One region of the Streptomyces sp. L500 genome, then DNA from elsewhere that is predicted to be linked to it. Evidence: riboswitches for the same ligand, from Rfam matches in the RefSeq annotation. Region 1 holds a riboswitch; each other region holds the start of a gene.
What was found. A riboswitch is a leader RNA that binds a small molecule or an ion and turns the genes downstream of it on or off. The one in region 1 is predicted to bind cyclic di-AMP.

Region 1 (7,655 bases):
ACAGGTCGTCACCGACGAGCTGGACCTTGGTGCCGAGCTGGTCGGTGATGGTCTTCCAGCCGGCCCAGTCGTCCTCGAACAGCGGGTCCTCGATGGAGACGAGCGGGTACGCCTCGACGAGCTCGGCGTAGTACTCGGTCATCTCGGCCGCGGTGCGGTCCTTGCCCTCGAACTTGTAGACGCCGTCCTTGTAGAACTCGGAGGCGGCCACGTCGAGCGCGAGCGCGATGTCCTGGCCGGGGGTGTAGCCGGCCTCCTTGATGGCCTCGAGGATGAGGTCGAGGGCCTCGCGGTTGGAGCCCAGGTTCGGGGCGAAGCCGCCCTCGTCGCCGAGGCCGGTGGACAGGCCGCGGCCCTTCAGGACCTTCTTGAGGGTGTGGTAGACCTCGGTGCCCCAGCGCAGGGCCTCGGAGAAGGACTCCGCGCCGATCGGCGCGATCATGAACTCCTGGATGTCCACGTTGGAGTCGGCGTGCGAGCCGCCGTTCAGGATGTTCATCATCGGAACGGGCAGCAGGTGCGCGTTCGGGCCGCCGAGGTAGCGGAAGAGCGGCAGGTCGGACGCCTCGGAGGCGGCGTGCGCGACGGCCAGGGAGACGCCGAGGATGGCGTTGGCGCCCAGGGAGCCCTTGTTCTCGGTGGCGTCCAGGTCGAACATGGCCTGGTCGATCAGGCGCTGCTCGGTGGCGTCGTAGCCGACGAGCTCCGGGCCGATCTGCTCGATGACGGCGAGGACGGCCTTCTCGACGCCCTTGCCGAGGTAGCGCTTGGGGTCGCCGTCGCGAAGCTCGATGGCCTCGAAGGCGCCGGTGGAGGCGCCGGACGGTACGGCGGCACGGCCCGTGGAGCCGTCGTCGAGGCCGACCTCGACCTCGACCGTGGGGTTGCCTCGCGAGTCGAGGATCTCGCGAGCTACGACGACGTCGATGGACGGCACGAGGGTCTCCTTCGTGGGTGTCTGGAGTTCTGCACCACGAGCCTAACGGGCCCCGGAGCGTGCGCCCGCCCTTGCCCTGTCACCCGGGCCGAAAATTGGCACAAACGCCGAGATCCCCGGACGAATCGTCGGTGTGTTCGCTCAACGAGGACGGGAAATCCGCCGGCAGAACGAGCGGAGCCCCGCTCCGATGCGGCTCGGGGGGAAGTCGCATCGGAACGGGGCGGTCGCTCGGCCGGCCGGGGTCGTCACCGGCCCCGGCCGGCCCTCGCTCAGCGCAGGTGGAGCTGCTGGCCCGGGAAGATCACGTCCGCGTCGGGGACGATCTTCTTGTTGAGCTCGTGGAGCTTCTGCCAGCCGCCCTGGACCTTCTGGGACACGGCGATGGTCGCGAGGGTGTCGCCGGCCTTCACCTGGTACTCGCCGTCGCCCTTCTGGACGGTCCGCGGGGCGGTCTGCTTCGGCGCCGGGGCCTCGTCGTCGGAGTCGTCCGACTGCTGGACCGCCTTGCTGCTGTGCTGCTGCGGCGCGGCCTGGCGCTTGCTGCGGTCGGCGTGGGACTGGGCCTTGCCGTAGGCGCCGGAGGCGGACTTCGTGGACTTCTTCGCGACGTAACCGCCGTCGGAGTCGTCCGTGTCGACGTTCGCCTTGGCGCCGCCACTGGTCAGGCCGCCCGCGCCGGCGCAGCCCCAGGCACCCGGGCCCTGCATGGCGAGCAGGCGCTCGGCGGTGGCGATCTGCTGGGACTTGGTGGCCAGGTCGGCGCGCGGGGCGTACTGCCCGCCACCGGCGGCCTTCCAGGAGGACTGCGAGAACTGCAGGCCGCCGTAGTAGCCGTTGCCGGTGTTGATGTGCCAGTTACCGCTGGACTCGCATTCGGCGACCTTGTCCCACGTGGAGACGGAGGCGGCGTTGGCGGAGGTCGCGACCATCAGAGGGGCTGCGACAGCCGCGCCGGTGACGCCGGCGAGCGTGACGATGCGGACGGCCTTGGACGGACGACGGTGCTTGCCCTTGGACATGAGTCGGTTTCCTCACCGACGCCTACGAGGTGAGCTGTCGGGTTCGGGCTGTGAGTTCGCCCGGCCCGGTGCGCTTTCGCGTTCCGGGCTTCACCCCTAGCCGTTCCGCTCCTTCAGCCATGTGGCCTTGGGACCGTTCCGGCGACCTACCTTGGTTCCCCCGCTCCTGCCTACGGCGCTTGCGCGACGACTCCCCCGGCCGCCGGCAGGATTCGGCGTGCGGCCGTGGTGCTCGCGGTGGCGAGCGGTGACGACGGTAATCACAGGCGGCCGACGGGTTCAAACCCCACTTTTCAGCCACCAGCGGCCCGAGTTACCCCCGGAAACCTGACGTTTCCGCAGGTGAGAGGCCATTCGAGCAAATCGGATTCGAGGCATCCGACGCTCCGTCAACGAGACCCATGTCTCACTTTCGACTGGAACGGACATTCGCCTCGAACCGGAGCGCTACTTACGGATGTCAAGCTTCTGACCAGGGCGGATAAGGTCCGGATCAGAGCCGACCAGTTTCTCGTTCTTCTGATACAGCGTCTGCCAGCCTCCGGTGACCGAGTGTTGCTCGGCGATCTCTGACAGGTTGTCACCGGGCCGCACGGTGTAGTCGTTGGCGGCCGGCAGCTCCGCCCGGCTCTCGCCGCCCCGGGAGGGCCGCTGAGCATCGCCGGAAGGTGACGGGTCGGCACGGTGACGGCCCGTTCCGGCAGTCGCCCCGGTGTCGCCGGGAAGCGGTGAACCGGAAGGCGAGGTTCCTGTTCCCGGGGTGTCCGGGGGCGTGTTCGCCGGGGTGTTCGAAGGGGTGCCGACCGGGGCGGTGGGGATGGCGGTCGGATCGGCCGACGCGCCGGGGCTCGTACCCGTCGTCGGCTGTCCCGACGGGTCCTTGCGGTGCTTGCCGCCGGCCGTGTCCGGGGACGGGCTCGTGGAAGCGGAGGGGGTGCCGGAGGAGCCCGTCGTGGGCGAACCGGACGAGGAGGGCGCGGGCTTGGGCGACCCGGAGGCGGCGTCGGACGGCGCGGGCGACGTGCGCTCGGAAGCGGGCTGGTTGCCGCGCCCGGGCGTACGGGGACGGCTCTGCTCCGGCGCGGCGGAGGACGACCCGTCGCCCGGGTCCACCTCGGGCGCCTTGTCGTCGCCCCGGTCCGCCTCGCCGGCCAGGCCCGAACTCACCGCGCAGGTCCGCCAGGTGTCGGCGCCCTCCGCCTTGAGGATCCGCTCGGCCACGGCTATCTGCTGGGACCGGCTGGCCAGGTCGGGGCGCGGCGCGTACGCGATGCCGCCGTACTGCTCCCACATCTGCTGGGTGAGCTGGAGGCCGCCGTGGAGGCCGTTGCCGTTGTTGGCGCTCCACATCCCTCCGCTCTCGCACTGGGCGACCTTGTCCCAGGTACCCGCGTCGGCGGCGACGGCGGAGCCGGTCGCCAGCAGCGGCAGGGCCGCGCTGGAGGCCGTCACCCCCGCCGCGACCACGATGGCGGGTATCTGACGGGGACGGCGATGTCTACCGGATCCTGAGAGCATGGGCGGGCCTCTCGCGTAGGCGGCTTTCGATTGGTCGCAGACCATAGCGAGGGCTTCCGCGAGTCACAAGCCGATGTAGCGGAGGTCACGCGCCGATAACCACCGTTTGACCGGGCGTCACACCGCGCGGCTTTTGGGCGTGAACTCCACGGGCAAAGTACGCAATCCACGCATGATCAGGCCGCCGCGCCAGCGCAGGTCCTCGGGTTCGGCGGCGAGGGACAGATCGGGCAGCCGGCGCAGCAGCGTGGCGATCGCGGCCTGTCCTTCGAGGCGGGCGAGGGGCGCGCCGAGGCAGTAGTGGATGCCGTGCCCGTAGCCCAGGTGCTGGTTGTCGCGCCGGGACAGATCCAGGGTGTCGGGGTCGGCGAAACGCTCCGGATCCCGGTCGGCGGCGGCCAGAACGGCCAGGACGGGGTCGCCCTCGGCGATGCGCTGCCCGCCCAGTACCAGGTCCCGGGTGGCGAACCGCCAGGTGGCGAGCTCGACCGGGCCGTCGTAGCGCAGCAGCTCCTCGACGCCCGTGGCGAGGAGGCTCTCGTCGCCCTCGGCGAGGGCCCGCTGGAGCCGGGCGCGCTGCTCCGGGTGGCGCAGCAGCGCGTAGGTTCCGTTACCGATCAGGTTCACAGTTGTTTCAAAACCGGCGAACAAGAGGATGAAGGCCATGGCCGCGGCCTCGTTCTCGGTGAGGTGCTCGCCGTGGTCGCTCGCCCGGATCAGACCGGAGATGAGGTCCTCGCCGAGGTCCTCGCGCTTGCGGTGGATGAGCTCCGCGAGGTACGTCCGCATCTTCTTCACCGAGCGGGCCACCCCGCCGCGCGGCCCGCCGCCGTGGCGGATCATCATTCCCGCCCAGTCCCGGAAGTCGTCCTGGTCCTCGCGCGGGACGCCGAGCATGTCGCAGATGGCGTAGATGGGGAGGGGAAAGGCGAACTCGTGGATGAGATCGGCCTCCCCCTTCTCCATGAAGCCGTCGATCAGCTGGTCGGTGAGCTCCTGGACGCGGGGGGCGAACTCGGCGACCCGGCGCGGGGTGAACGCCTTGGACACCAGCCGGCGCAGCCGGGTGTGGTCCGGCGGGTCGATGTTGAGCAGGTGCGTCATCAGATTGGCGCTGCGTTCGCCGGGGATGCCGACCTTGCCCTTGCCGTGGGCGGTCTCGGAGTGGTGCACGGGGTTCTTCGACAGCCGCTGGTCGGCGAGCGCCTGCCGGGCGTCGGCGTACCGGGTGACCAGCCATGCCTCGACACCGCTGGGCAGCTCCGTGCGGTGCACGGGGGCGTGCTCGCGCAGCCAGGCGTACGCCGGGTAGGGGTCGGAGGCGAACTCCCAGGTGAAGAGCGGTGGGGCGGGGGGCGTGTGATTCTCGTGCACGCCCCGACGCTACCTACCCGGCGCCACCCGGGCGCCACCTGGCCGCCGGGCACCGTCCAGCCGGGCGCCGTAGAGCCGGGCGCCGTCTAGTGGTGGCCACCGCCGCCGCTGCCGAAAGCGCCGCTGCTGCCGGGGTCCCACTTCTTCCGCTCCTCGGAGAGCTCCTCGGGGTGGGCGGGCGGGTTCTTCATCTCATGCGGAAGGACACGCTCCCCGTCGGCCTCCGGGTGGAGTTCGTCCGGCTCGTGGTGCTCCGTGACGTACCCGACCGCCTCCTCGTCGTGGGCGTGCCCGGGGCCGTGGTTCGGCGAGGTGGGCCCCCGTTCGTGCTCCTGCCGGGTCTGCCAGGCGCCCTGGCGGCGCTGCGGCTGGCTCGGCGGCGGGGGCTCCCGGTCGCGGACCCTGCGGCCGACGACGATGGCGCCGATCAGGATGGCGACGACGAAGAGCCCCACGATGAAGGGGGCGATCCCGCCGAGCTGAGGGGGAGCGGCGAAGTCCATGGGAACGGTGCGCATGGGACTCGGGTACCCGTCGGCCGCCCCCTCAAGACCGCCACTGAGCCGAACGGGTGAGCGAGCGCCCCGTCCGCGCTACTCCGGAGCCCCGGCCCGGGCCTCCTCGGCGGCCCGGATCGCGTCACGGTACGTCCGCGCGGCGGCCCGCAGCGCGGTCTCCGGCTCGACGCCCGCCGCCTCCGCCCGTACCGCCAGGGCCAGCAGCTCGTAGCCGACGCCCTCCCCCTCCGGCAGGGCCACCGCCAGCCGCTCGTGGCGGGCCCGGGAGGCCAGCTTCGCGGCCAGCGCCAGGGCCGGCTGGCCCAGCGGCACGCCCTCGGTGACCGACTCCCGGCGCTTCTCGTCGGCCTTCGTCCGCATCCAGTGCGCCTTGACCTCCTCCGGCGTCTCGGCGGACTCCTCCCCGAAGACGTGCGGGTGGCGGTGGATGAGCTTGTCGACGATCCCGGCGGCGACGTCGTCGACGGAGAACGGCTCGTCCGGGTCGTCCTGGGCGATCCGGGCGTGGAAGACGACCTGGAGCAGGACGTCGCCCAGCTCCTCCCGGAGCGCCTCCCGGTCACCGGTCTCGATGGCCTCCAGGAGCTCGTACATCTCCTCCAGCCCGTACTTCGCCAGGTCCTCGTGGGTGCGGATCCCCGTCCACGGGCAGGACACCCGGATCCGGTCCATCACCTGCACCAGGTCGAGCAGCCGGGCGCCGGGCAGGTCGTACGAGCCGGGGAGCAGCTCCAGCGCGGGCATCGACTCCCGGCCGGAGCCGGCCAGCCGGGCCAGCCCGTCGGTGAGGGCCGACTCGCCCTCGGCGGAGGTGAGCACCACGACGGTGCGCCCGCCCGCCGCGCAGTAGTCGACGAGCTCCCGCGCCGCCGGCGCCGCGTGCTCGACCACGACGCCGGCCTCCCCCAGATACGGCAGCTGGGGGTGGCCGGCGTCGGCGCACAGCACCCGGTCGGCGGCGCGCAGCGTCTGCCACGCCGGCCAGGACAGCAGACCGGGGGCGACCCGGTGGCTGGTGGTCAGCAGGACGATACGGCCGAGGGGCTCGCCCCCGGGGGCCTCGGCGGGGGCGTTCACGGAATCATTCGCACGGCGGTCGGTCACACGGCCGAGCCTAGGCGCTCCGCTGGAAGCCCGGTACGTCGACTGCGGGTGCGTCGTGGCTGGTCGCGCAGTTCCCCGCGCCCCTTACGGGGCCTCAGGCCGGCTGTTCAGCTGCGCGCAGCCAGGGCTCCTGGACGGGCCGGGCCGTGCCGCGCTTGGCGTCCCACGTGCCGTAGCGCGGATTGACGTCGACGCGCAGCGCCTCGGACGTCCTCATCAGCGTGTCGACGGTACGGGCCTGGCCCAGCTTCTTCTCCAGCTTGGCCCGGACGAGCCCGGCCGACAGCTCCTGGTCGACCTGGTCGGGGGCGATCCCCGCCGCGAGGAACCGGCTGTCGACCGCCGCCGCGCCGCCGAGCAGCTTCTCGACCTCCTCCCGGCGCTCCTGGAGCTCCCGCCGGGTGACGTCGACGCCGTTGTCCCGGCCGGCGGCCTCGATGACCCGGTACTGGATCAGCCGCACCAGGGTGTCCTGGCTGAGCCGGGCGCTGCTCGCCAGCAGCTGCCGCCCCTGCGGCGCGGACCGTTGCGCCTCCCGCACGTCCGCCACCTGGCTCTGGAGCTGGGCGACCGTGATCCGGTCCTTGCCCACCACGGCGGCGGCACCGGGGTGCGGAGTGGATCCGCAGCCGGTGAGCAGGGGCGCGGCGGCGAGCAGCCCGGCGGCGGAGACGGAGAGCGCTGTCCTGCGGCGGATCATGAAGCCTCCCGGCGACGAAAGATCGTGCGACATGCGTGGGCAGGGGCGTTGAGCAGGGGCGGGGCGGACCCCGCGACGTGCGGTCCATCGGCCTGGCGTTGATCGATGGTAGGCAGTCCGCGTGGCCCGAGCCACTGATTCGGCCAACGATTCGCGGTCCGCCGGGATGCGCGAACGCTCCCGGCGCGCGACGGCATCGTGACGCCCGCCGCCGAGGACGCATACTTCAAGACCAGCGGAGCGCACGGACCGCAAGAAACCCGGCTGAAGCCGGCCAAGGGGCCCGAAGGCCCTTGACGAGCAGGAAGAGAGAGGACCGCCCATGGACTCGGCCACCGCCGACGTGTCGGCAGCAGGCCACAGCCCGGCCGAGGCCGCACCAGCCGGCCGCCGCCCCCCGTCCGCCCGGCTGCGCGCACCGGGACTGGACCCCTACTGGCTGGGCGCCGTCCTGTTCGTCCTCTACACCGCCCTGTCCGTCA
Region 2 (7,655 bases), on a different contig from region 1:
CCCATGAACTCGTGTGCGCCTGACGGTTATGTAGCCGAAGGCGCATTTTTGTTTTCGCCGGTCTATGTCCGGTCCGGGGCCCACCCGAATGATGAAGGAGACGGACATGGCTACTGGAACCGTGAAGTGGTTCAACTCGGAAAAGGGCTTCGGCTTCATTGAGCAGGACGGCGGCGGCCCCGACGTCTTCGCCCACTACTCGAACATCGCCTCCAACGGCTTCCGTGAGCTGTTCGAGGGCCAGAAGGTTTCCTTCGACGTCACGCAGGGCCAGAAGGGCCTGCAGGCCGAGAACATCGTCAACATCTGACGAACGGCCGGATTCGTCCGGCCCCGCGTGACGCGTCGACGCGTGACGCGACACCGCACGGCGAGGGCCCGCACCACTGGGTGCGGGCCTTTTGCCGCCCAGCGCCAGCGCGCCCAGGGCTCACGCCGGAACGTCCGTCCAGGGCTGCCCGCGATACGAGTCTCCCGAAACCGGGCGTGCCACCCCACTGAGGGAAGGTCCCCCGAATGACTCGTTCCGCACGCCCCGCCCGCTCCACGAGCGCCAACCGTTCCGCCGGAGCCAACCGCTCCACGGACGCCAACCGCTCCACGGACGCCCGTTCCCGCGGCGGGCGGCAGCCCGCCCGTCGTCCCGCCGCTCCCCTCCAGGGTGAGTTCGAGACGCCGGTCGCCACGACCCCGGCCCTGCCGGCCGTCGACTCCTTCGCCGAGCTGGACATGCCCGGCGGCCTGCTCTCCACGCTGACCCGCGAGGGCGTCACCGCGCCGTTCCCGATCCAGGCGGCGACCCTCCCCAACTCGCTGGCCGGCCGTGACGTCCTCGGCCGCGGCCGCACGGGCTCCGGCAAGACCCTCGCCTTCGGGCTGGCGCTGCTGGCCCGTACGGCGGGGCGGCGTGCCGAGGCGAAGCGGCCGCTCGCGCTCGTCCTCGTCCCCACGCGGGAGCTGGCCCAGCAGGTCACCGACTCCCTCACCCCGTACGCGACCGCCGTCAACCTGCGGATGGCCACGGTCGTCGGCGGCATGTCCATCGGCCGCCAGGCCCAGACCCTCGCGCGGGGCGCCGAGGTGCTCGTCGCGACGCCGGGACGGCTCGCGGACCTCATCCAGCGCGGTGACTGCGCGCTCCGCGACGTGGCGATCACGGTCCTCGACGAGGCCGACCAGATGGCCGACATGGGCTTCCTGCCGCAGGTCACCAAGCTGCTCGAGCAGGTCGCCCCGGGCGGTCAGCGGATGCTCTTCTCCGCGACCCTGGACCGCAACGTCGACCGGCTCGTCCGCCGCTTCCTCACCGACCCGGTGACGCACTCCGTCGACGCCTCGGTGGGCGCCGTGGTGACCATGGAGCACCACCTGTTCCACGTCACCGACCAGGACAAGAAGGACGCCGTCGCCCGGGTCGCGGCCCGCGAGGGTCGCGTGATCATGTTCGTGGACACCAAGCGCGGCGCCGACCGGCTGGTGAAGAAGCTGCTGTCCGAGGGCGTACGGGCCGCCGCGCTGCACGGCGGCAAGAGCCAGCCGCAGCGCAACCGGGTGCTGGACCAGTTCCGGACCGACCAGGTCACCGCCCTGATCGCGACGAACGTCGCCGCGCGCGGCATCCACATCGACGGGCTCGACCTCGTCGTCAACATCGACCCGCCGGTCGACCACAAGGACTACCTCCACCGCGGTGGCCGCACCGCCCGCGCGGGGGAGTCCGGCACGGTCGTCACGTTCGTCCTGCCCGAGCAGCGGCGCGAGATGAGCCGCATGATGACCACGGCGCAGATCACTCCGAACGTCATCAAGACCTACCCGACCGACCCCGAGCTCGCGCGGATCACCGGTGCCCGTGAGCCCAGCGGCGTCCCGGTCGTCATCGCGCCGCCGGTCCCGGCCCAGCAGCAGGGCGGCCAGGGCGGTCAGTCCGGTCAGGGCACCAAGCCGTCGCGCTCGCGCGGTTCCCGCTCCCGCTCCCGTTCCGGCTCGGGTGCCGGTAACGGCGCCGGTGCGGGCTCGGGTGCCGGCAACGGCGGCGGCCGTCCGTTCCGCGGCTTCGGCGGCAACGGCGGTGACGGCGCGCGCCGTTCGGGTGGCACCCGCCCGGGCAACGCCGTCGGCGGCCGGCGCCGGAGCGGCGGCGGTGGCCGCCGTCCCGCCGCGTCCTGACGCATTGAGACCTTGATGCATCGAGGGCCTGGGGTCCTGATGCGTTGAGGTCCTGACGCCGACGTCCCCGGGCGTCCTCCCACGCCCCCCTCGCGTCCCCGAACGGCTCACCCCCGTTCGCCCGCCCGCGCGCCGGACGCGAGGGTGGGACGGAGCAAGGGACGTCGGCCGGTCAGGAGAACACACGGTGGGGAAGCGAGACGGGCCGCCGCCCGGACCGGATCCGCTCTGCGAGCCGTTCCCCGGGTGGGCGCCGGTCGTTCTCGCCCGCTGCCTCCCCGCCGCCGTGATCACCGGCGGCGTCGTCTTCGACGTCCTCACGCCCCCCAAGTACTCCTCCGCCCCCTTCTTCGTCTCCGCGCCCCTCGTCGCCGCCTCGCTCCTCTCCCTGCCCGCCACCCTGCTGGCGGCGGTGGCGGCCCTGGCGGCGATCGTCACCCTCTCCCTCGCACGGCAGGCGCCGGAGGTGGGCGAGTCGGTGACCGAGGTCGTCACCGTCGTGACCGTCGGCGCGCTCGCCGTCGGCATCAACCGCGTCGTATGCCGCGGCAACCGCCGGCTGGCGTCGGTGCGGAGCGTCGCGGAGGCCGCCCAGCGGGCCGTGCTGCCCACGCCCCCGGCCCGGATCGGCGGGCTCCGGGTGGCCGCGCGCTATGTCGCCGCACAGGCCGACGCCCGGATCGGCGGCGATCTCTACGCGGTCCAGGACACCCCTTACGGCGTCCGCGTCATCGTCGGCGACGTACGGGGCAAGGGGCTCGGCGCGGTGGAGGCCGTCGCGATCCTGATCGGCGCGTTCCGGGAGGCGGCGGAGCAGGAGCGCACGCTGGAGGGGCTGGCGGCGCGGCTGGAGCGCGCGCTGCAGCGGGAGGGCGCGCGGCGCGCGAACGTCGATCAGGCCGAGGGGTTCACCACCGCCGTCCTGGCCGAGGTCCCACCGGGCGCGGGCGCCCTGCGCATCGTCAACCGCGGTCATCCGCCCCCGCTCCTCCTCCATTCCGACGGCACCGTCGGCGACACCCACCCCCGGGCGCCCGCCCTGCCGCTGGGGATGGGGGACCTGGGCGTGTGGCCGGACCGGGTGGAGCAGTGGGAGTTCCCGGTGGGGTCGACGCTGCTGCTGTTCACCGACGGGGTCACCGAGGCCAGGGACGCGACCGGGACGTTCTACGACCCCCGGCCGCGGCTGCGCGGCAAGCAGTTCCGCAGCCCCGAGGCCCTGCTGGACTCCCTCACGGCGGACGTGGCCCGGCACGCGGGCGGGCGCACGGACGACGACATGGCCCTGCTCGCCATCCGGCGGATCGACGGCCGGCTCCGTACCGCGCCCATCACCCACAAACGCCCCCAGGTCACCGGCCGTACCGTGCGCCTGCGATCTCCTCAGGTCCATAACGACTGACGAACGGTCAGAAGTAAGCGCCTTATAAAGTGCCCCAACGCGCCTGCCCGCTTCACCCTTTCGGCTTGGAATCCAGCCGCCCTGTCTATTAACGTTCGATAACGCAGCGCGGTCGTTGCCACCGCCGCAAGGGCGGTGCCGTGCGCCTTCGCCGAATCCCGTGGGTGGAACCGGGGAACCATCATTTGGGGTGAATCGGGCCCGTACGCCGGCCTGTAGGAGACCTTCCTTCTCCGAACCCGTCAGCTAACCCGGTAGGCGAGCAGGAAGGAAAGGAGTCGCCCCAGTGGCGTCCAACAGGTCCGACAGCTCCGAGCTCGACGGCAGTTCGTACGACCCTCCGTTCGTTCCCGCCTACATCCCCCCTTACGAACCGGAAGCGGCCCCCGGGGCATTCGCCGCCCCCGCGCAGTCGTCGGCCACGGGCGAGTGGGCCCCCGGCGAGGACCACCCGGCGGCGCCCGTCCGCGGCAGACACCGCGTCGTCAAGCCGCGCGGCGGCACGATGGCCCGGAGCGGCGCGGTCCTCGGCGCCGGAATGATCGCGGCGGTCGGCGCGGGCGGCATGGCCAGCGCCCAGGACCGTCCGCAGGCTCCCATATCCATGCCGGACCTGGCCCAGAGCATTCCGGTCGTCGGCTCGCTCATGGCCGACGGCCACGGGCAGGGCGCGCGGCAGACCGCCGAGGCACAGCAGGCCCCCGTCGAGACGGTACGCACCGTGCGCGACACCGTCGACGCCGGTGAGGTGCTGCGGGCCCGCATCCTCCAGCAGGCCGAGCACCAGCAGATCGCCGCCGAGGCCGAGGCGCAGGCGCGCGTGGCGCAGGCCGCGGCGGAGCAACACCGCAAGGCGGCGGCGGAGAAGGCCGCGGCGGAGCGCGAGGCGGCCGAGCGCCAGGCGGCGGACGCGAAGGCGGCGACGTACGAGGCCGCGCAGCGGGCGGCGCGGGAGGCGGCCGGCGGGGGCGAGGATACGGCCGGGTCGGCGGCGGCCGGGTCGGCGACGGACGGTTCGGCCGGTGTTCAGGAGCGGCACGCGACGGGCTCGTCAGGTGGCGCGGAACGTTCCGCCCACCGCGCGGCCGGCGGGACCTTCACCCTCCCCGTGGCCTCGTACACCCTCACCGCCGGCTTCGGCCAGGCGGGAAACATGTGGTCCGCGAACCACACCGGCGAGGACTTCGCCGCCCCCACGGGCACCCCGGTGAAGGCGGTCGGCGGGGGCACCGTCACCCAGGCGGGGTGGGCGGGCGCGTACGGCTACCGCGTCGTGCTGACGCTCGACGACGGTACCGAGGTCTGGTACTGCCACCTGTCGTCGATGGTGGTCACGTCCGGCAAGGTCGGCACGGGCACGGTCATCGGCCGGGTCGGCGCGACCGGCAACGTCACCGGCCCCCACCTCCACCTGGAGGTCCGGCCGGGCGGCGGCGCGCCGGTGGACCCGCTGTCGTGGCTGCGCGGCAGGGGCCTGGAGCCGTAACGAGGGGAGCCGCCGGTCGGCAAGCCGGGCAGGGCAATCAGGTCATAGCGCCCCCAGAACCACCCGATATCGGATATCCCGGGAATGTTCTGCGAGCGATCGGGAAATCAGATGACGTGACGACCACCGCGACGATCACCACGTCCGTGCCCGCCCGCCTGGACCGGCTGCCCTGGTCCCGGTGGCATTGGACCGTGGTGATCGGCCTCGGCACCGTCTGGGTCCTGGACGGCCTGGAGGTCACGGTCGTCGGCAATATCGCCGGCCGGCTCTCCGAGCAGGGCAGCGGTCTGCCGATCACCTCCGGCGGGGTGACGGGAGTGGCGGCCGCGCTCTATGTGGCGGGCGCCTGTTCCGGTGCGCTCTTCTTCGGCCGGCTGACCGATCTCTTCGGCCGTAAAAGGCTCTTCATGGTCACGCTCGCGGTCTATCTGGCCGCGACGGCCCTGACCGCGTTCTCGTACTCGTCCTGGTGGTTCTTCACCTTCCGCTTCGTGACGGGTTTCGGTATCGGCGGTGAGTACGCGGCGATCAACTCCGCCATCGACGAGTTGATCCCGGCCGCCTATCGCGGCCGTGTCGACCTCATCATCAACGGCAGCTTCTGGCTCGGCGCCATCGCGGGTTCGTTGCTGTCGATCCTGATGCTCGACACCAGCATCTTCGCCAAGGCCATCGGCTGGCGGCTGACCTTCGGGCTGGGCGTCGTCCTGGGGCTGGTCATCCTGCTCGTCCGCCGCCATGTGCCCGAGAGTCCGCGCTGGCTGTTCATCCACGGCAGGGCGGAGGAGGCCGAACGGCTCGTCACGTCGATCGAGAAGCGCGTCATCGCGGAAAAGGGCATCGAACTGCCTCCGGCCAAAGGGCGTTTCGCCATCCGCCAGCGCGAGAGCTTCGGATTCCGCGACATCGCCCGCACGGTCTTCTCCGACTACCGGCGCCGGGCCATTCTGGGGCTCGCCCTCTTCATCGGCCAGGCGTTCCTCTACAACGCGATCACCTTCGGTTTCGGCGCCATCCTCACCCGTTTCTTCGGCGTCTCCACCTCCCGCACCGGCTATTTCTTCGCGGTCATAGCAGTGGGCAACTTCCTCGGCCCGCTCTTCCTCGGGAAGCTCTTCGACACCCTGGGCCGACGCATCATGATCTCGTCGACGTACCTCCTGGCCGGGGTCCTGCTGTTCGGCACCGCCTGGCTGTTCGGCGCCGGGCACCTGAACGCCGTCACGCTCACCGCCTGCTGGGCGGTGGTCCTCTTCTTCGCCTCGGCGGGTGCCAGCAGCGCGTACCTCACCGTCTCCGAGATCTTCCCGATGGAGACCCGGGCCATGGCCATCGCCTTCTTCTACGCGGTGGGCACGGCGGCGGGCGGCATCAGCGGCCCGCTCCTCTTCTCGGCCCTCACCCAGAGCGGCGTCGTCGCCGACACGGTCGTGGCCTTCTGCCTCGGCGCGACCCTGATGTGCGTGGGCGGAGTGGTGGCCGCGTTCCTGGCGGTACGGGCGGAGGGACGCTCGCTGGAGGACATCGCGGCACCCCTGTCCGTCCACCCCCCTCCCGACCCCCTGCCGGCACCGGCGCCCGCGGAATAACGGGCCCGGCAGGGGAGTTGAACCATCGCATGGCTGACAACACGCATCGCACGAATATCGGCAGTCTCTTCGTCCACCCCCTGAACCTGGGCGGCAACGTCTTCGGCTGGACGGCCGACGAGAAGCAGTCCTTCGCCGTCCTCGACGCCTACGCCGAGGCGGGCGGCAATTTCATCGACACGGCGGACGTCTACTCCGCCTGGGTGCCCGGCAACCAGGGCGGCGAGTCCGAGACCGTCATCGGGAACTGGCTCGCGGAGCGCGGCAACCGTGACGCGATCGTCGTCGCCACCAAGGTGGGCAACGGCGTGCCCGAGCACCGCGGCCTGGCCCCCGCGACCATCAAGGCCGACGTCGAGGCGTCCCTGCGCCGCCTCCGCACGGACCACATCGACCTCTACTACACGCACGTGGACGACGAGTCGGTCCCCGTGGAGGACATCATCACGACGCTGGACGGCCTGGTGAAGGAGGGCAAGGTCCGCGAGATCGCGGCCTCCAACATCTCGCCGGAGCGCCTGCGGGCCTCGCTCGAGTTCTCGGACGCCGCCGGCCTCGCCAAGTACGTGGCGATCCAGCCCCACTACAACCTGGTCTCGCGCGACACCTACGAGGGCGGACTCGCCTCCGTGGCCGCCGAGCACGGCCTGGCCGCCGTCCCGTACTTCGCGCTGGCCTCGGGCTTCCTGACCGGCAAGTACCGCCCGGGGACGACGGTGGACAGCGCGCGTGCGGGCGGCGCGGTGAAGTACCTGGAGACGGAGCGGGGCGCGCGCGTGCTGGCCGCCCTCGACGAGGTGGCCGCCGCCCACGACGCCGAGCTCGCGACCGTGGCCCTGGCCTGGCTCGCGGCCCAGCCGACGGTGGCGACGCCGCTGGCCAGCGCCCGTACGGTCGAGCAACTGCCGGCGCTGCTGGCGGTGGCGGAGCTGAAGCTCACGGACGCGGAGCTGGCGAAGCTGACGGCGGCGTCGGCCGCTTGATGGCGAAGTGATTGGCCCATGAC
Region 3 (7,655 bases), on a different contig from region 1:
TGAGCACGACGAGCCCCTGGACGCCGTGCTCGCCGCAGTCGGCGACGACGGCGGGGACCTCCTCGGCGGGGACGACGACGACCGCGAGGTCGACCGGCTCGGCGATGCCGCCGAGGGAGCGGTGGGCCGGGACGCCCTCGGGCTCCAGGCGCGAAGGCTCCTCGGGGAAGGCGCGGTTGACCGCGTACGTCCGCCCGGTGAAGCCGCCGGCGACGATGTTGCGCAGCACCGTGCGGCCCATGCCGCCGGGCTCGCGGCCGGCGCCGACGACGGCGACGGAGCGCGGGGTGAGCAGGCGCTGCACCGAGTGGGCCTCGGCGCGCTGTTCGCGGGCGCGCTGCACGGCGAGGGAGGCGTCGGTGGGCTCCAGGTCGAGGCCGAGGCGGACGACGCCGTCCTCGAAGCTGCGCTTCTGCGTATAGCCCGCGTCCGTGAAGACCTTGATCATCTTGCTGTTGGCGGGCAGCACCTCGGCGGCGAAGCGCCGGATCGAGCGCTCGCGCGCGACGGCCGCGATGTGCTCGAGCAGGGCGGAGGCGACGCCGCGCCCCTGGTGGGCGTCCTGGACGAGGAAGGCGACCTCGGCCTCGTCGGCGGGGGCGATGCGGTCGTAGCGCACGGTGGCGATGAACTCGCCGCCGACGATCGCGGCCAGGCCCACCCGGTCGACGTAGTCGTGGTGGGTGAAGCGGTGGACGTCCCGGTCGGAGAGGCGGGGGTAGGGGGCGAAGAAGCGGTAGTACTTGGACTGGTCCGACACCTGCTCGTAAAAGCTGACCAGCCGTCCCGCGTCGTCGGGCGTGATGGGGCGGATGTGGGCGATGCCGCCGTCGCGCAGCACGACGTCGGCTTCCCAGTGGGTCGGGTACGCGTGCTCGGACGGCGTCTGCATGGGCCCAGAGTAAGGCCGGGCACCGACAGCGGGCCGGTGCCGCCCGGGCCGCGGGCACGACCGAACGGCCCTGGTGGGGGCGCACGCGCGGGGCACCGCGCGCCCCGTGCCACAATGGTCTAGACAACCAATATCGACTTGAAGGGCAACACCATGGTTGAGCGCCGCGTAAACGTCGGCTGGGCCGAGGGCCTGCACGCCCGGCCCGCGTCGATCTTCGTCCGTGCGGCGACCGCCGCCGGCGTCCCCATGACGATCGCCAAGGCGGACGGCAACCCCGTGAACGCCGCCTCCATGCTCGCCGTTCTGGGCCTGGGCGCCCAGGGTGGCGAGGAGATCGTCCTCGCCAGCGAGGCGGAGGGTGCCGAGGCCGCGCTCGACCGTCTGGCCAAGCTCGTCGCCGAGGGGCTCGAGGAGCTCCCGGAGACCGTCTGATCCTCCGGCCCGCCCCTTTCACCGGGCGGACCGCGCGGCGGGGCCGCGGTGGCCGACGGAGGCCGCCGCGGCCCCGTCGTCGTATCCGTCACCGGCATACCCGTGAGCCGGGGAGCCGCGAGCCGGGTATCGACGGCCCGGCCGTATTCACAGGTTTTTCACACGCCGTGCGCGCCGCTCTCCGCAGACGCGCACGGCGTGCCCCGGCCGGGGACCGCCACGAATTCCCGGCCCTATTCCTCCAGGAATAGCGGCCGCTCGTTAAGAGCGGACGCCCGCCGTGTTTACGGGCTGTTTCGGCGGATGGACGCGATCGCCGCCCGTCCGCCGCAGCAGGAATTCACCGGGTGAACGGCCGGCCCGAACGGCGGCGAGTTCCCGGGCGCGCTCCACGTCCCCCCGGGCCACCGCGTCCACCAACGCCCCGCACGCCTCCCAGGTCTCCAGCGGCCGGACCACGGGCCCCGGGGCGTACACCCAGGCGATCTTGCGGCGCAGCTGGGTCAGGAGCCCGGCGATCGAGGGGCTGCCGGACGCCTGGGCGAGGGTCTCGTCGAACCAGTCGCCGAGCTGGCGCAGTTCGCCGCAGCGGCCCGCGCGGGCCCGCTCCTGGCCGAGTCTGACCAGGCCCCGCAATACCTTGAGGTGGGCCTCGGAGCGGCGCTGCGCGGCCTTGGCGGCACCCAGCGGCTCCAGCAGGGCGCGGATGTCGAGGAGGTCGGCGGCCTCGCGCTCGGTGGGTTCGGCGACACAGGCGCCGGCGTGCCGACGGGTGGTCACGAAACCCTCGGAGGCCAGGGTGCGCAGCGCCTCGCGCACAGGCACCCGTGAGACGCCGTAGCGGCGGGCGAGGATTTCCTCGATGAGCCGGCTTCCCGGCGGGAAAGCGCCGGAGACGATGTCGTCGCGGATGGCGGTGCACACCGCGTGCGTGGAAATGCGACGGCTCCTCTCGCGCGGCCCTTCGCCGTCGCCGCTCACGTACGGCCCCGCATGGGTCTACCTCCGCCTCATGCCTCAATCACCGTGAAGCACGGCCGACTGACGTCCGTTCGGCGACTCTATGGCAATCCCGGGCGTTTTCCGATGGCGCCGCCGCTTCATGGATATTTTTTGGCCAACACGAAGGCCCCGGCCGGGGGCCGGGGCCTTTCGCACGTCGTCGCGCGTCGTCGTTACAGGTTGACGCCGTGCGCGGCCATGTAGGCGATCGGGTCGATGTCCGAGCCGTAGGTGGGGGCCGTGCGGGCCTCGAAGTGGAGGTGCGGGCCGGTGACGTTGCCGGTGGCGCCGGAGAGGCCGATCTGCTGGCCCGGGGTGACCGTCTGGCCGACGGAGACGTCGATGGAGGACAGGTGGCCGTACTGGGTGTACGTGCCGTCGGCCATCTTGATGACGACGTTGTTGCCGTAGGCGCCGCCCCAGCCGGCCTCGACGATGGTGCCCATGCCGACGGCGTGGACGGAGGTGCCGGTCTCGGCGTGCATGTCGATGCCGGTGTGGCTGCCGGAGGACCACAGGCCGCTGGAGGCCTTGTAGGCGGTGGAGACGTAGGAGCCGTCGATCGGGCTCACGAAGGTGCCGAGGCGCTTGCGCTCCTCGTCGCGGGCGGCCTTCTCCTTGGCGGCGCGCTCCTCCTCGACCTTGCGCTGGGCCTCTTCGTAGCGCTGCTTGGCCTGGACGGCCTTCTGCTTGGCGCTCTCCTCGGCCTGGAGGCGGGCGGCGGCCTCGTCGGCGGCGCTGCGCTGGGACTCGGCCTGGGCGTCGACGTGCTCGGCCATGACGTCGCCCATGACGACGGCCTGGGTCAGGCCGGTGTCCTCGGGGCGCTGCGTGTCGTCGGAGGCGGCGAAGGCCGGGGCGGCGACACCGGCGACGACGCCGGCGGCCGTGAGAGTGGCTATGCCCGCCACGTTCGCGCTGACGCGCGCGGCGCGGCTCGGACGACGGTGCTTCCCGGTGGCACGGGTGAACGCCATGTCGCGGCTGTTTCCTTTCCTTCCCTCTCGCCTACCGGGTTAGCTGACGGGTTCGGAGCAGGAAGGTCTCCTACGGATCCCTCGTGAGAGGGGCCCGATTCACCCCAGGGACGTTTGGGTCCCCGGCTCCCCTCGGCTGGTGCTCCGGGGACTCGGCGATGGCTGCCCGGGGCCGCGGTCGCGGCTCCGATCGGCGGGCTGCCGGGCCTGACGCTAATCGGCGTCAGATTCGAACAGCAAACAGAAGTGGGCTTTTATGACGTACGCCACACGACCAACACCCAACCTCCGCCTGAAAGCGGACATAAGCGAGGCGCATGGGTCACAACGGACCCATGCGCCGAAGGGGTCCCGGCGCGGCGTCGCCTGCCGCGCCGGGGTGGTGAGTCGCCGTCAGGCGGGGATGACCGTCACCGGGCCGATGCCCAGGGCCTTGACGGGCTCGGCGATCTCGGCGGCGTCGCCGACGAGGACGGTGACGAGGCGGTCGGCCGGGAAGGCGCTCACGACGGCCGCCGTGGCCTCCACCGTGCCGGTCTCCGCGAGGCGTTCGTACAGCCGCGCCTGGAAGTCGTCCGGCAGGTACTGCTCGACCTGGTCGGCGAAGGTCGCGGCGACGGCCGCGGCCGTCTCGTACTTCAGCGGCGCGACACCGACGAGGTTCTGCACGGCGACGTCGCGCTCGGCGTCCGTCAGGCCCTCCGCGGCGAGGGTGCGCAGCACGGTCCACAGGTCCGCCAGCGCGGGGCCGGTGTTGGGGGTGTCCACGGAGCCGCTGATGGCGAGCATGGCCGTGCCCGTCCCGTCGGGGGCGGAGAGCAGCACCTGGCCGAAGGAGCGCACGCCGTAGGTGTAGCCCTTCTCCTCGCGCAGGACGCGGTCCAGGCGGGAGGTGAGGGTGCCGCCGAGGCAGTAGGTGCCGAGGATCTGGGCGGGCCAGGCGCTCGCGTGCCGGTCGGGGCCGGTGCGGCCGATGAGCAGCTGCGTCTGCACGGCGCCGGGCCGGTCCACGATCACGACGCGGCCGGTGTCGTCGGCGGTGACGGCCGGCACGGGCAGCGGCTCGGCCGCGGTGCCGGTCCAGGCGCCGAGGGACTCCGCCAGCGTCCGGTCGAGGTCGATGCCGGTGAAGTCGCCGACGATCGCCACGGTGGTGGTGGCGGGGCGGACATGGGCCTCGTAGAAGGCCCGGACGGCCGCGGCGTCGATGCGCTCGACGGTCTCCTGCGCGCCCTGGCGGGGGCGGGACATCCGGGAGCCGGCCGGGAAGAGCTCGGCGGCCAGCGCCATGGCCGCCCGGCGGGCGGGGTTGGCCAGCTCGTGCGGGATCTCGTCCAGGCGGTTGTCGACCAGGCGCTCGATCTCGCCGTCCGGGAAGGCCGGGGCGCGCAGGGCGTCGGCGAGCAGGCCCATGGCCTTGCCCAGCCGGGAGGCCGGGACCTCCAGGGAGAGCCGGACGCCGGGGTGGTCGGCGTGCGCGTCGAGGGTGGCGCCGCAGCGCTCCAGCTCGGCGGTGAACTCCTCGGCGCTGAGCTTGTCGGTGCCCTCGGAGAAGGCGCGCGCCATGATCGTGGCGACGCCGTCCAGGCCCTCGGGCTCGGCGGCCAGCGGCGCGTTCAGGACGACGTCGACAGCGACGACCTGCTGGCCGGCGCGGTGGCAGCGCAGCACGGTCAGCCCGTTGGGGAGCAGGCCGCGCTCGGGGGCGGGGAAGGCCCACGGGGAGGCGGTGCCGGGGCGGGGCTGCGGGTGGAACTCCATCGAGGCCTCTGCGGTCTGGGTGCTCGCGGCTGCGGCGTCGCTCACCGGTCCGCCTCCTCTTCCTCGTTCTCGCCGGCGGCGTCGGTGCCGGACTGGGGCGTGGGCTCGTACACCAGCACGGCGCGGTTGTCGGGGTGCAGCCGGGCCTTGGCGACCTCCTGCACCTCCAGGGGGGTGATGTCCAGGACGCGCTGAACGGCGGTCAGGGCGAGCTGGGGGTCGCCGAAGAGCACGGCGAAGCGGCAGAGCTCGTCCGCGCGGCCGCTGACGGTGGCCAGCCGGTCCAGCCACTCGCGCTCCAGCTGGGCCTGGGCGCGCTCCATCTCCTCGGGCGTCGGGCCCTCGGCCGCGAAGCGGGCGAGCTCGTCGTCCACGGCGGTCTCGATCGCGGGGACCTCCACGCCGCCGGACGCCTTGACGTCCAGCCAGCCGAGCGAGGGCGCGCCGGCCAGGCGCAGCAGGCCGAAGCCGGCCGCGACGGCGGTGCGGTCGTGCCGCACGAGGCGGTTGTGGAGGCGGGAGGACTCGCCGCCGCCGAGGATGGTCAGCGCCAGGTCGGCGGCGTCGGCCTCGCGCGTGCCGTCGTGGGGCAGGCGGTAGGCGGCCATCAGCGCGCGGGAGGGCACCTCCTCGCGGACGACCTCGCGCAGCTGCTCGCCGATGGTGTCGGGCAGCCGGCCGTCGCGCGGGGGCTGCTTCCCGTCATGCGCCGGAATGGAGCCGAAGTACTTCTCGATCCAGGCGAGCGTCTGCTCGGGGTCGATGTCGCCGACGACCGAGAGGACGGCGTTGCCCGGCGCGTAGTACGTGCGGAAGAAGGCGCGCGCGTCCTCCAGGGAGGCGGCGTCCAGGTCGGCCATGGAGCCGATGGGCGTGTGGTGGTACGGGTGGCCGTCGGGGTAGGCCATGGCCGTCAGCTTCTCGAAGGCCGTGCCGTAGGGCACGTTGTCGTAGCGCTGGCGGCGCTCGTTCTTGACGACGTCGCGCTGGTTCTCCATCGACTCGTCGTCGAGGGCGGTGAGCAGCGAGCCCATCCGGTCCGCCTCGAGCCACAGCGCCAGCTCCACCTGGTGGGCCGGCATGGTCTCGAAGTAGTTGGTGCGCTCGAAGCTCGTGGTGCCGTTGAGCGATCCGCCGGCGCCCTGGACCAGCTCGAAGTGGCCGTTGCCCTTGACCTGGGCCGAGCCCTGGAACATCAGGTGCTCGAAGAGGTGGGCGAGGCCGGTACGGCCCTTGACCTCGTGGCGCGAGCCGACGTCGTACCAGAGGCAGACCGCGGCGACCGGGGTCAGGTGATCCTCGGAGAGGATCACCCGCAGGCCGTTGGCCAGGCGGTGCTCGGTCGCTGTCAGGCCGCCGGAGCCGGCCTGTTGCGTGGCCGTGTGACCCATGGGCATGTACGTCCCTTCGATCTCTTGAGATCCCGCGGTGCCTCGCGACGACTCGCGTGATGAACAGTCCTGTCACTGTATGCAAGCGCGCTGACATCTGGCGAAGTTCCCGAACCGCCGGGGATGCCCCGGACGGGTCGCGGTCGGCGTTGTCGGTGGCTCGGTCCACAATGGTCGGCGTCAGGATCCCGCCTCGGCAATCGATCGAAGGAGCAGCAGCCGCGATGGCCCGCCGCAGCACGAAGACCCCGCCGCCGGAAGAGTTCGAGGAGCGCATCCTCGACATCGACGTCGTCGACGAGATGCAGGGCTCCTTCCTCGAGTACGCCTATTCCGTCATCTACTCCCGCGCCCTGCCCGACGCCCGGGACGGCCTCAAGCCGGTCCAGCGCCGCATCCTCTTCCAGATGAACGAGATGGGCCTGCGGCCCGAGCGGGGGCACGTGAAGTGCGCCCGGGTCGTCGGCGAGGTGATGGGCAAGCTCCACCCGCACGGCGACGCGTCGATCTACGACGCCCTGGTGCGCATGGCGCAGCCGTTCTCGATGCGGCTGCCCCTGGTGGACGGCCACGGCAACTTCGGCTCGCTGGGCAACGACGACCCGCCCGCGGCCATGCGTTACACCGAGGCCCGGATGGCGGCGCCGTCGTCGCTGATGACGGAGTCGATCGACGAGGACACCGTCGATTTCGCGCCGAACTACGACGGCAGCGAGCGGGAGCCGGTGGCCCTTCCGGCCGCCTATCCGAACCTGTTGGTCAACGGTTCGTCCGGCATCGCGGTCGGCATGGCGACGAACATGCCGCCGCACAACCTGGGCGAGGTCATCGCCGCCGCCCGCCACCTGATCCGGCACCCGGGCGCCGACCTCGACACCCTGATGAAGTTCGTCCCGGGCCCGGACCTGCCCACGGGCGGCCGCATCGTGGGCCTGAGCGGAATCCGCGACGCCTACGAGACCGGCCGCGGCACGTTCAGGATCCGCGCGACGGTCTCCGTGGAGAACGTCTCGCCCCGCCGCAAGGGCCTGGTCGTCACCGAGCTGCCCTTCGCGGTGGGCCCGGAGAAGGTCGTCTCCAAGATCAAGGACCTGGTCGGGTCCAAGAAGCTCCAGGGCATCGCCGACGTCAAGGACCTCACCGACCGCGCCCACGGCCTGCGCCTGGTCATCGAGATCAAGAACGGCTTCAACCCCG
Region 4 (7,655 bases), on a different contig from region 1:
ACCGGCTCGCGGCTCTGATCCGCGAGGCCGCCCCCGACGCCGTCGTCAACTGCGCGGGGGCGGTCGGTGGCAGCGCCGTGACCCTCACCGCCGTCAACGCCCGCGGCCCCGCCGTGCTCTGCGAGGCCCTGAGCGCCGCCGCCCCGGACGCCCGCCTGGTCCACCTGGGCTCGGCGGCCGAGTACGGGCCCGCCGAGGCCCGGCTGCCCGTCGGCGAGGGCGCCCCGGCCCGCCCGCTCGGCCTCTACGGCGCGAGCAAGCTGGCCGGCACCCTCGCCGTCACCGGCTCCGGCCTGGACGCCGTCGTCCTGAGGGTGTTCAACCCCGTCGGCCCCGGCGCCCCCGCAGCCTCCCTCCCCGGCCGCCTCGCCGCCGAACTGCGCCGGGCGGGACCCGACGACCGCGTCCGCACCGGGGACCTCTCCGCCCACCGCGACTTCGTCGACCCGCGCGACGTCGCCGAGGCCGTCGCCCTCGCCGTCACCGCCCCCCGCCCCCTGCCCGCCGTCCTCAACATCGGCAGCGGCACCGCCCGCCCCGTCCGCGACGTGGCCGAAGGGCTGCTGCGCGCGGCCGGGTTCACCGGCCCGGTCGGCGACCGCGTCGCCGAGGACGGCGACGGCTCGCCGCGCTCGGCCGCCGTCCCCTGGCAGCAGGCCGACATCACCGCCGTCGGCCGCACCCTGGACTGGGTGCCCCGGCACTCCTTCACCGATTCCCTCACCGACCTGTGGGCCGCCACCGCGCCCGCCACGGAGCCCGTGCCATGACCGCCACCGCGCCCGCCGCCCACCAGGACGACGGGCGGCTGCTCGTCCCGCTCTACGTCCACCCCGCCACCCACCCCGAGGAGTGGGCGGCGCTGCTCGAAGCCGCCCCCCGGCTGTACGGGGTCGTCCTCAACGTCGCCGACGGCCCCGGCGACCGCCCCGACCCCGCCTTCCACGCGGCGGCCGCACGGCTGCGCGCCGCGGGCGTCCGGCTGCTGGGCTACGTCGACACCGGCTACGGCCACCGCCGCACCGGCGCCGTGGTCGCCGACATCCGCCGCCACCGCCGGTGGTACGACGTGGACGGCGTCTTCCTCGACCAGGTCCCGGCGCACGACACCCCGCTGCCCCACTACCGCCGCGTGGTGCTGGCCGCCCGGGTGCTCGGCGCCCGTACGGCCGTCCTTAACCCCGGCGCCCACCCCGAGCCCGGGTACGCCTCGCTCGCCGACCTCCTGGTCACCTTCGAGGGCACGTGGGAGGACTACCGACGCGCCCGGATCCCGGAGTGGACCACCGGCCATCCACCGGAGCGGTTCTGCCACCTCGTGTACGGCGTGCCCGAGGAGCGCACGGCGGGCGTGGCGCGGCTCGCCGCCCGGCGCGGTGCCGCGGTGCACTGCGCGGTGCCGGGCACGGGGGCCAACCCCTGGCGCTCGGTGCCCCGGGCGGCCGCCGGCCTCGCGGCGGGGGGCGCGATATGAACGCGCGTGGGGGTATGGGGAGTTGGCGTGGCGGGAGCGCTCGGCGCGTCCGGGCTGGGCTGTGCGCCGCGCTGCTGCTGGTCCTGGCGGCCTGCTCCGCGTCGCCCGCCGACGACGACGGGCCGGACCGGGACGACGAGGGCGTCACGGCGGCCCCCCGCGCCTCGGGTTCCCCTCGCGCCTCGGGCAAGCCGGAGGCCACCGGCACTCCGGACGCCTCGGCCTCGCCCGGGAGTTCGGCCACGGGTTCGGCGCCGGGGTCGGCCGGGGCCCGTTGGCAGCCGAAGCCGGGCACCGGCTGGCAGTGGCAGCTGGACGGAAAGGCCGACACCTCGGTGGACGCCCCCGTCTACGACATCGACGGATTCGAGAATTCGGCCGAAACCGTGGCCCAATTGCATTCCCGCGGCCGGAAGGTGATCTGCTACATCAATGCCGGCGCCTGGGAGGACTTCCGGCCCGACCAGGGGAAATTCCCCAAGACCCTGCTCGGCAACAAGAACAAGGGGTGGAAGGGCGAGAAATGGTTCGACATCCGCCGCCTCGACACCCTGCGGCCGCTCATGGCGGCCCGGATGGACATGTGCCGGCAGAAGGGGTTCGACGCCGTCGAACCGGATCTGACCGAGGGATTCCGCAATACCACCGGCTTTCCGCTGACGGCCGATCACCAGCTCGCCTTCAACCGGATGCTGGCGGATCTCGCCCATGAGCGGGGCATGGCCATCGGGCTGAAGAACGACCTGGACCAGATCCCGCAGCTGGTGAACGTCTTCGACTTCGCGGTGAACGAACAGTGCGCGCAGTACGACGAGTGCGAGAAGCTCAGCCCCTTTGTGAAGAGTGACAAAGCGGTCTTTCATGTCGAATACGAACTGCAGCCGGGGGAGTTCTGTGCCACGGCGCGGCGGCTCGGGCTGAGCTCGATGCAGAAGAAGCTGGAGCTGGACGCCTGGCGCCGGCCCTGCTGAACGTGCCTCCCGGAATTACTCGTTCCATGCTGCAAGTACCCGCGGTCACAGGGGTTTAGGGCCAGTTCGGCGGGGGCGCACGGCGCGCGGTTCCGGGTCTGCTCCCGAAGTGAAGAAGTTCACAGATGGCCGCCCGGGTGCCGGATTTTAATGATTCATGGTGCAGGATCTCTCACCGAACACAAGATCCCGTCACCCTGGCGGGCCACCCGGGCGGACGCCGAGTCCTGCCGCCGCCCCGGGTGCGGCATCGAATTGATGAATCGGCAGGAGCGGGAGACCCAAGCGGTACGGATCACGAAGTCGGTGGTCCTTGGGGTGAAGCCGGGAAATCCGGCCGGGCAACTTCGCAGCCCGAACCCGACAGGTCATCTTTCGTAGGCGGATGTCGAAGGGCTTCGGCATGTCTGCTATGCCTCGCATTCCCGCGCTCATATCCCGGGCCGGCACCGCCTCGGCCGTCACCGCCGCCACGCTGGCGGCGTCGGTGCTCGTCCCCGGCCTCGCCTCCCAGGCGTCCGCGGCCACCCCCGGTGAGCAGGCTCTGAGGGTCGCCGCCGCCAAGGCGGGCTCCCCCTACCAGTACGGCGCCGCCGGCCCGAACCGGTTCGACTGCTCGGGCCTGACCCAGTACTCGTTCAAGAAGGTCGGCAAGAACCTGCCGCGCGTGGCCGCCGACCAGTACAACCGCACCCGGCACATCTCCGGCGGCTCCCGCCAGGTCGGCGACCTGGTGTTCTTCCACTCGGGCAGCAACGTCTACCACGTGGGGATCTACGCGGGTAGCAACAAGATCTGGCACGCCCCCAAGCCCGGCGCCACGGTCCGCCTGGAGAAGATCTGGACCGGCAGCGTCTGGTACGGACGCGTCAACTAGGCTCCTTGATCGGGCGGTCCGGAACCCGGGCCGTCCGACATCCGTGTTCGCGCACGGGGGTGCCGCTTCCGGGCGCGGGAGGGAGCGACGATGAGCGATGTCACCGGCGGAACCGGCGTCACCGGCGGAACCGCCCCCACTGGCCCCACCAGTCCCACCGGCCTCACCGGTCCGGAGGTCCGTACGGACCGGGGCACCGTACGGGGCCGTACCGAGGACGGCCTCGCCGTCTTCCGGGGGATCCCCTACGCTCAGCCGCCCGTGGGCGAGCTGCGCTTCATGGCCCCCCGTCCGGCCCGCCCCTGGGACGGCGTGCGGGACGCGGGGGAGTTCGGCCCGCCGCCCCCGCAGTCCGGCCCGATCCCCGCGACCCGCACGACCGCCGGCGACGACTGGCTCACCCTGAACGTCTGGTCACCGGACCCCGGCGGCTCCGGACTGCCCGTCCTGGTGTGGATCCTCGGCGGCGGCTACGTCTCCGGCCACGCGGGCGACCCGCTCTACGACGCCGGGCTCCTGGCCCGGCAGGGCGGCCTCGTCGTGATCACCCTCAACTACCGGGTGGGCGCCGAGGCCTCCGCCCAGCTCGAGGGCGCCCCCGCCAACCGGGGCCTGCTCGACCTGATCGCGGCCCTGGAGTGGGTCCAGGAGAACATCGCCGGCTTCGGCGGCGACCCCGCGCGCGTCACCGTCGCCGGCCAGTCCTCCGGCGCCGGCTCGGTCGCCACCCTGCTGGCCGTCCCCCGCGCCGCCGGTCTCTTCCGCCGGGCGACAGCCCAGTCCGTCCCCGGCCTCTACACCACCCCGGCCCTCGCCTCCGGCCTCGCCGCCGAGCTCGCCGGGAGCCTGGGCACCATCCCCACGGCGGCCGGTCTCGCCACGATCGACCCGTGGCGGCTGGCCGAGGCGATCACCCCGATGATGTACGGCCTGCCCGCACAGGCCGACCGCTGGGGACCGCTGGCCCGGACCGGCTCCCCGTTCTCCGTCGTGGTGGACGGCGACCTCGTGCCGGAGACACCCTGGACGGCCCTGCCGGACGGCCGGGCGAGCGGCGTCGACCTGCTGACCGGTCACACCCGGGACGAGTTCCGGCCGTTCCTCGTGATGAGCGGCGGCCGGGACAAGGTCACCGACGAGGACACCACGGCGGCGCTGAACGCCTTCGCCCCCGGCCCCGACGGCCCCCGCGCCTACCGCGCCGCCTACCCGGACGCCACGCCCGTGGAACTCTTCGAGACCGTCCACAGCGACGTCCTGTTCCGCATGCCCTCGCTCCACCTCGCCGAGGCCCACACCGCCGGCGGCGGCACGGCGCACCTGTACGAGCTGCGCCGCCCCGCACCCGCCCTGGGCGGCGCGCTCGGCGCCGCCCACGGGCTCGACGTCTCACTGCTGTTCGGCACCTACGACGCCCCGCAGGCCAGGCTGCTGCTCGGCGAGGGCCCCCTCCCCGAGGACCTCCTGGCCGTCGGGGAGGAGATCCGCCGCTCGTGGACGGCCTTCGCCACCCACGGCGACCCGGGCTGGCCCGCCCACACCGCCGCCGACGGCCGCCTCACCCGCCTCCTCGACACGGAGCCGAGCACGGCCCCGTACCCGGAGGAGCCGTCCCGAAAGGTCTGGGAGGGCCACACGGTCCGGCCCTACGACCTGCCGGCCTGACGGGGGGAGCGGGCTGGCGGGGCGAACCTCCGCCAGTCACGGAGCGCATGGCCCTTCCCCAGCCGTGCCGGACGGACCGCGAAGCGTCACCCGCTCTCCGTCCGGATGCGGGCCCCCAGGGCCGAAGCCAGTTCCCGGGCACCGGCGGTACGCGGGTGCCGGTTGATCAGGTCGCTGGCGACTCGCCGGATGGCGGGCCGGTCCCGTACCTCCGCCGGGGAAACACGCAGGGCGTGGAGGAGAGCGTCGGCGGTCTGCTGAGGTTTGTCCCACTGCCACCAGGCGCGTGCGAGGTCGGTGTGCATGCGGGCGCGCCGTTCGGCCGTCGAGAACTGCGTGGGGTGCAAGCTGCGGCCGGCGTGGAGGGCGGTGCCCGCGTCACCGACGGCCCAGTGCACGCCGACCTCGTAGAGGGTGACCGCGGCTGGGCTGATCGAGAACACGGCACCCGCCGGCGGCTGGTCGGGCAGGCGTGCGGCTGCACGGCCGGCTTCTCGAATGAGCGTCAGGGCCCGGTCGCGGTCACCGGCTCGGGCGGCGGTGTAGGCGGTGGTGCAGAGCATCTGGGCGTACGTCATCGCCTGTGCCTGCGTGGCCAGCCCCGTGCGCTCGACGGCTGTCAGCGCCCGGTCGACCAGCCGCTGGGCCGCCTGCGGCTGGTCTTGATGCCGGAGCACGATGCTCAGCTCGCGGGATGCCTCGGCTGTGGCGATGGCGCTGCCGGACAGGTCCGCGTAGGTCAGGGCCCGGTCCGCTGTCAGCCGGGACCGCTCATAGCGACCGATCTTCGTCAGGAGCCGAGAGGCCAGGGAATAGCACGACGACACGGTCGCGTACGCCGTCCGTGAGCCGGTTCGGGTGGCGGCGTGGGCATCGGCCAGCAGCGTCGGCAGCGCTTCGAGCAGCTGGGCGTGCCGGCCGGAGTCGAAGAGGGCCTGGGCCGGGGCCAGACGTGGGGGGGCCGGCGCGGCGCCGCCCGGTGACGTGGGGATGGCTGCCAAGGCGTCGTCGATACCGGCCAGCAGCTGGATGGTGCCCGCCACTCCGGCAGTGGTGAGCAGTGTGCGGCGGCGCAACGGGTCCTCCTCGCGACACGGACCAGATGGCGCCACTGTAGTAGCCGCCGCCTCGTCGAGGCCGATGGCGATGGCCAGAACATCTGTCGGTAACCCCACCTCGCGCGCGGCGTGTCGGAGCAGGCCCAGGTCGCCCGTCCCGTGGCGCTCGAGGCGGGAGACGGTGGAGGCCGAACAGCCCAGTCTCCGGCCGAGATCGGCCTGGCGCCAGCCGCGGCGGGTCCGGCCGAGCCGGATGAGGGCACCGGCCTGACGCCCTTCGATCAGGGCGACCGCTTCGGCCGTCCTCCACAGCGGATCGGTGCTCATCACACCCCCAGTGGGCGGGACCGGCGCGCCCACGGTACGTGTGGCCGCAGGGCGCGTCGAGGGCGTGTGCAGCATCTGCACACCATGTGCGACCTGCGGCAATGGATCACCGGGAGTGACGTGGGCGGGGTGCACTGAGGGAGTGCCCCGGCCGTGGGGCACAGGGATCGAGCCAAGGGAGGACAGCATGGCAACGGCAGTCGAGGCCAGGTCGACGGTCCGCGACCCCCGCACGTACGTGAAGCCGGAAGTGTGGGAGCGGGAAATCCTGCTGCTGATGCGTGACTACCCCTTCGACGAGGTGTACGCGAACCGCCTGTTCCACGCGGCCGTGTCGTACCTGATCACCGCGATGGACAAGTGGGGCGAGAAGCTGGAGATGTGCTGCGGCCGCACCGTGGACATCGCTGTTCACACCTTCATCCTGGACACCAGGAACTACCGGGAGTTCTGCGCCGAGCACTTCCAGGGCCGATTCCTGGAGCACATCCCAGAGATCGAGTTCAAGTACGACGGCTCGGTGGAACGCACTGCGAAGATCATTCACGACAACGGGTTCGAGGTGGACTGGAAGCTCTGGGAAGCCGACTACGCCAAGTGCGGCCCGTGCGCACCTGGCACCAGTTGTCACTGAGCGAACCGGAAAGGGTCAGGCCCGGGGGCGCTACGAGCGCTCCCCGGGCCGCTTCATGGGCCGGGCGGGCGGACTGCGGCGAACACGCCTCGGCGGCAGGACGGCGCCGGTACGGTGGCGAACTCACGTGGCCCGCCGTTCCCCGCGAGGAGCACCATGCCCCGCCCACCCCTCACCCCCGCCGAGTACTGGGACCTCTACAAGCCCCACCGGGGCGAGGGGACGCAGCCGGCCCCCGAGCCGGGACGGTTCGAGTGGACGCAGTTTCCCGGCCACGGCCCCGGCCCCGAACTTCTCGGCACGCCGCGCACGGTTCTGGAACTCGGCCCTGGGGAAGGCGCCGACGCCGTCCACCTGGCCCGCCGGGGCGCCGAGGTCACGGGCGTCGACTTCTCCGCGTTCCAGACCGAGCGCGCCCGCCGCTGGTGGGCGAACGAACCAGGCGTCACTTTCATCCACGCCGACGTGTGCGACTACCTCGTCACCGAGGCCACCGAGTACGACGCGATCTACTCCATGTGGGGCGCGGTCTGGTTCACCGACCCCGAACAGCTCCTCCCCTTGGTGGCCAAGCGCCTGGCGCCGGCGGGCGTCTTCGTCTTCAGCCACGCCGAGCCCGGCCCCGATGCGTACGGCCCTCAGCGGATGC

Region 2: linked by a shared signal. The riboswitch ahead of ACX9I7_RS31795 (M23 family metallopeptidase) and the one ahead of ACX9I7_RS30000 (transglycosylase family protein) in region 1 are both predicted to bind cyclic di-AMP.
Region 3: linked by a shared signal. The riboswitch ahead of ACX9I7_RS22640 (M23 family metallopeptidase) and the one ahead of ACX9I7_RS30000 (transglycosylase family protein) in region 1 are both predicted to bind cyclic di-AMP.
Region 4: linked by a shared signal. The riboswitch ahead of ACX9I7_RS09450 (C40 family peptidase) and the one ahead of ACX9I7_RS30000 (transglycosylase family protein) in region 1 are both predicted to bind cyclic di-AMP.

Annotation. Positions count from the first base shown of each region.
Region 1 is NZ_JBTOLC010000060.1:8,060-15,714, reverse strand. Features, by position in the region: gene eno (phosphopyruvate hydratase) at 1-937, opposite strand, end outside; gene ACX9I7_RS30000 (transglycosylase family protein) at 1,210-1,959, opposite strand; cyclic di-AMP (ydaO/yuaA leader) riboswitch at 1,964-2,147, opposite strand; gene ACX9I7_RS29995 (transglycosylase family protein) at 2,407-3,426, opposite strand; gene ACX9I7_RS29990 (cytochrome P450 family protein) at 3,595-4,851, opposite strand; gene ACX9I7_RS29985 (DUF6479 family protein) at 4,938-5,369, opposite strand; gene ACX9I7_RS29980 (nucleoside triphosphate pyrophosphohydrolase) at 5,445-6,446, opposite strand; gene ACX9I7_RS29975 (SurA N-terminal domain-containing protein) at 6,568-7,173, opposite strand; gene ACX9I7_RS29970 (DUF2079 domain-containing protein) at 7,496-7,655, shown strand, end outside.
Region 2 is NZ_JBTOLC010000078.1:3,018-10,672, forward strand. Features, by position in the region: gene ACX9I7_RS31780 (cold-shock protein) at 107-310, shown strand; gene ACX9I7_RS31785 (DEAD/DEAH box helicase) at 517-2,169, shown strand; gene ACX9I7_RS31790 (PP2C family protein-serine/threonine phosphatase) at 2,357-3,571, shown strand; cyclic di-AMP (ydaO/yuaA leader) riboswitch at 3,711-3,847, shown strand; gene ACX9I7_RS31795 (M23 family metallopeptidase) at 3,858-5,057, shown strand; gene ACX9I7_RS31800 (MFS transporter) at 5,147-6,649, shown strand; gene ACX9I7_RS31805 (aldo/keto reductase) at 6,679-7,632, shown strand.
Region 3 is NZ_JBTOLC010000027.1:24,151-31,805, forward strand. Features, by position in the region: gene ACX9I7_RS22625 (bifunctional acetate--CoA ligase family protein/GNAT family N-acetyltransferase) at 1-892, opposite strand, end outside; gene ACX9I7_RS22630 (HPr family phosphocarrier protein) at 1,046-1,327, shown strand; gene ACX9I7_RS22635 (GntR family transcriptional regulator) at 1,589-2,251, opposite strand; gene ACX9I7_RS22640 (M23 family metallopeptidase) at 2,503-3,306, opposite strand; cyclic di-AMP (ydaO/yuaA leader) riboswitch at 3,320-3,474, opposite strand; gene ACX9I7_RS22645 (M16 family metallopeptidase) at 3,700-5,067, opposite strand; gene ACX9I7_RS22650 (M16 family metallopeptidase) at 5,109-6,458, opposite strand; gene ACX9I7_RS22655 (DNA gyrase/topoisomerase IV subunit A) at 6,683-7,655, shown strand, end outside.
Region 4 is NZ_JBTOLC010000006.1:174,187-181,841, reverse strand. Features, by position in the region: gene ACX9I7_RS09465 (NAD-dependent epimerase/dehydratase family protein) at 1-770, shown strand, start outside; gene ACX9I7_RS09460 (spherulation-specific family 4 protein) at 767-1,474, shown strand; gene ACX9I7_RS09455 (endo alpha-1,4 polygalactosaminidase) at 1,489-2,445, shown strand; cyclic di-AMP (ydaO/yuaA leader) riboswitch at 2,692-2,844, shown strand; gene ACX9I7_RS09450 (C40 family peptidase) at 2,849-3,322, shown strand; gene ACX9I7_RS09445 (carboxylesterase/lipase family protein) at 3,413-4,987, shown strand; gene ACX9I7_RS09440 (helix-turn-helix domain-containing protein) at 5,074-6,372, opposite strand; gene ACX9I7_RS09435 (glycine-rich domain-containing protein) at 6,560-7,006, shown strand; gene ACX9I7_RS09430 (class I SAM-dependent methyltransferase) at 7,163-7,655, shown strand, end outside.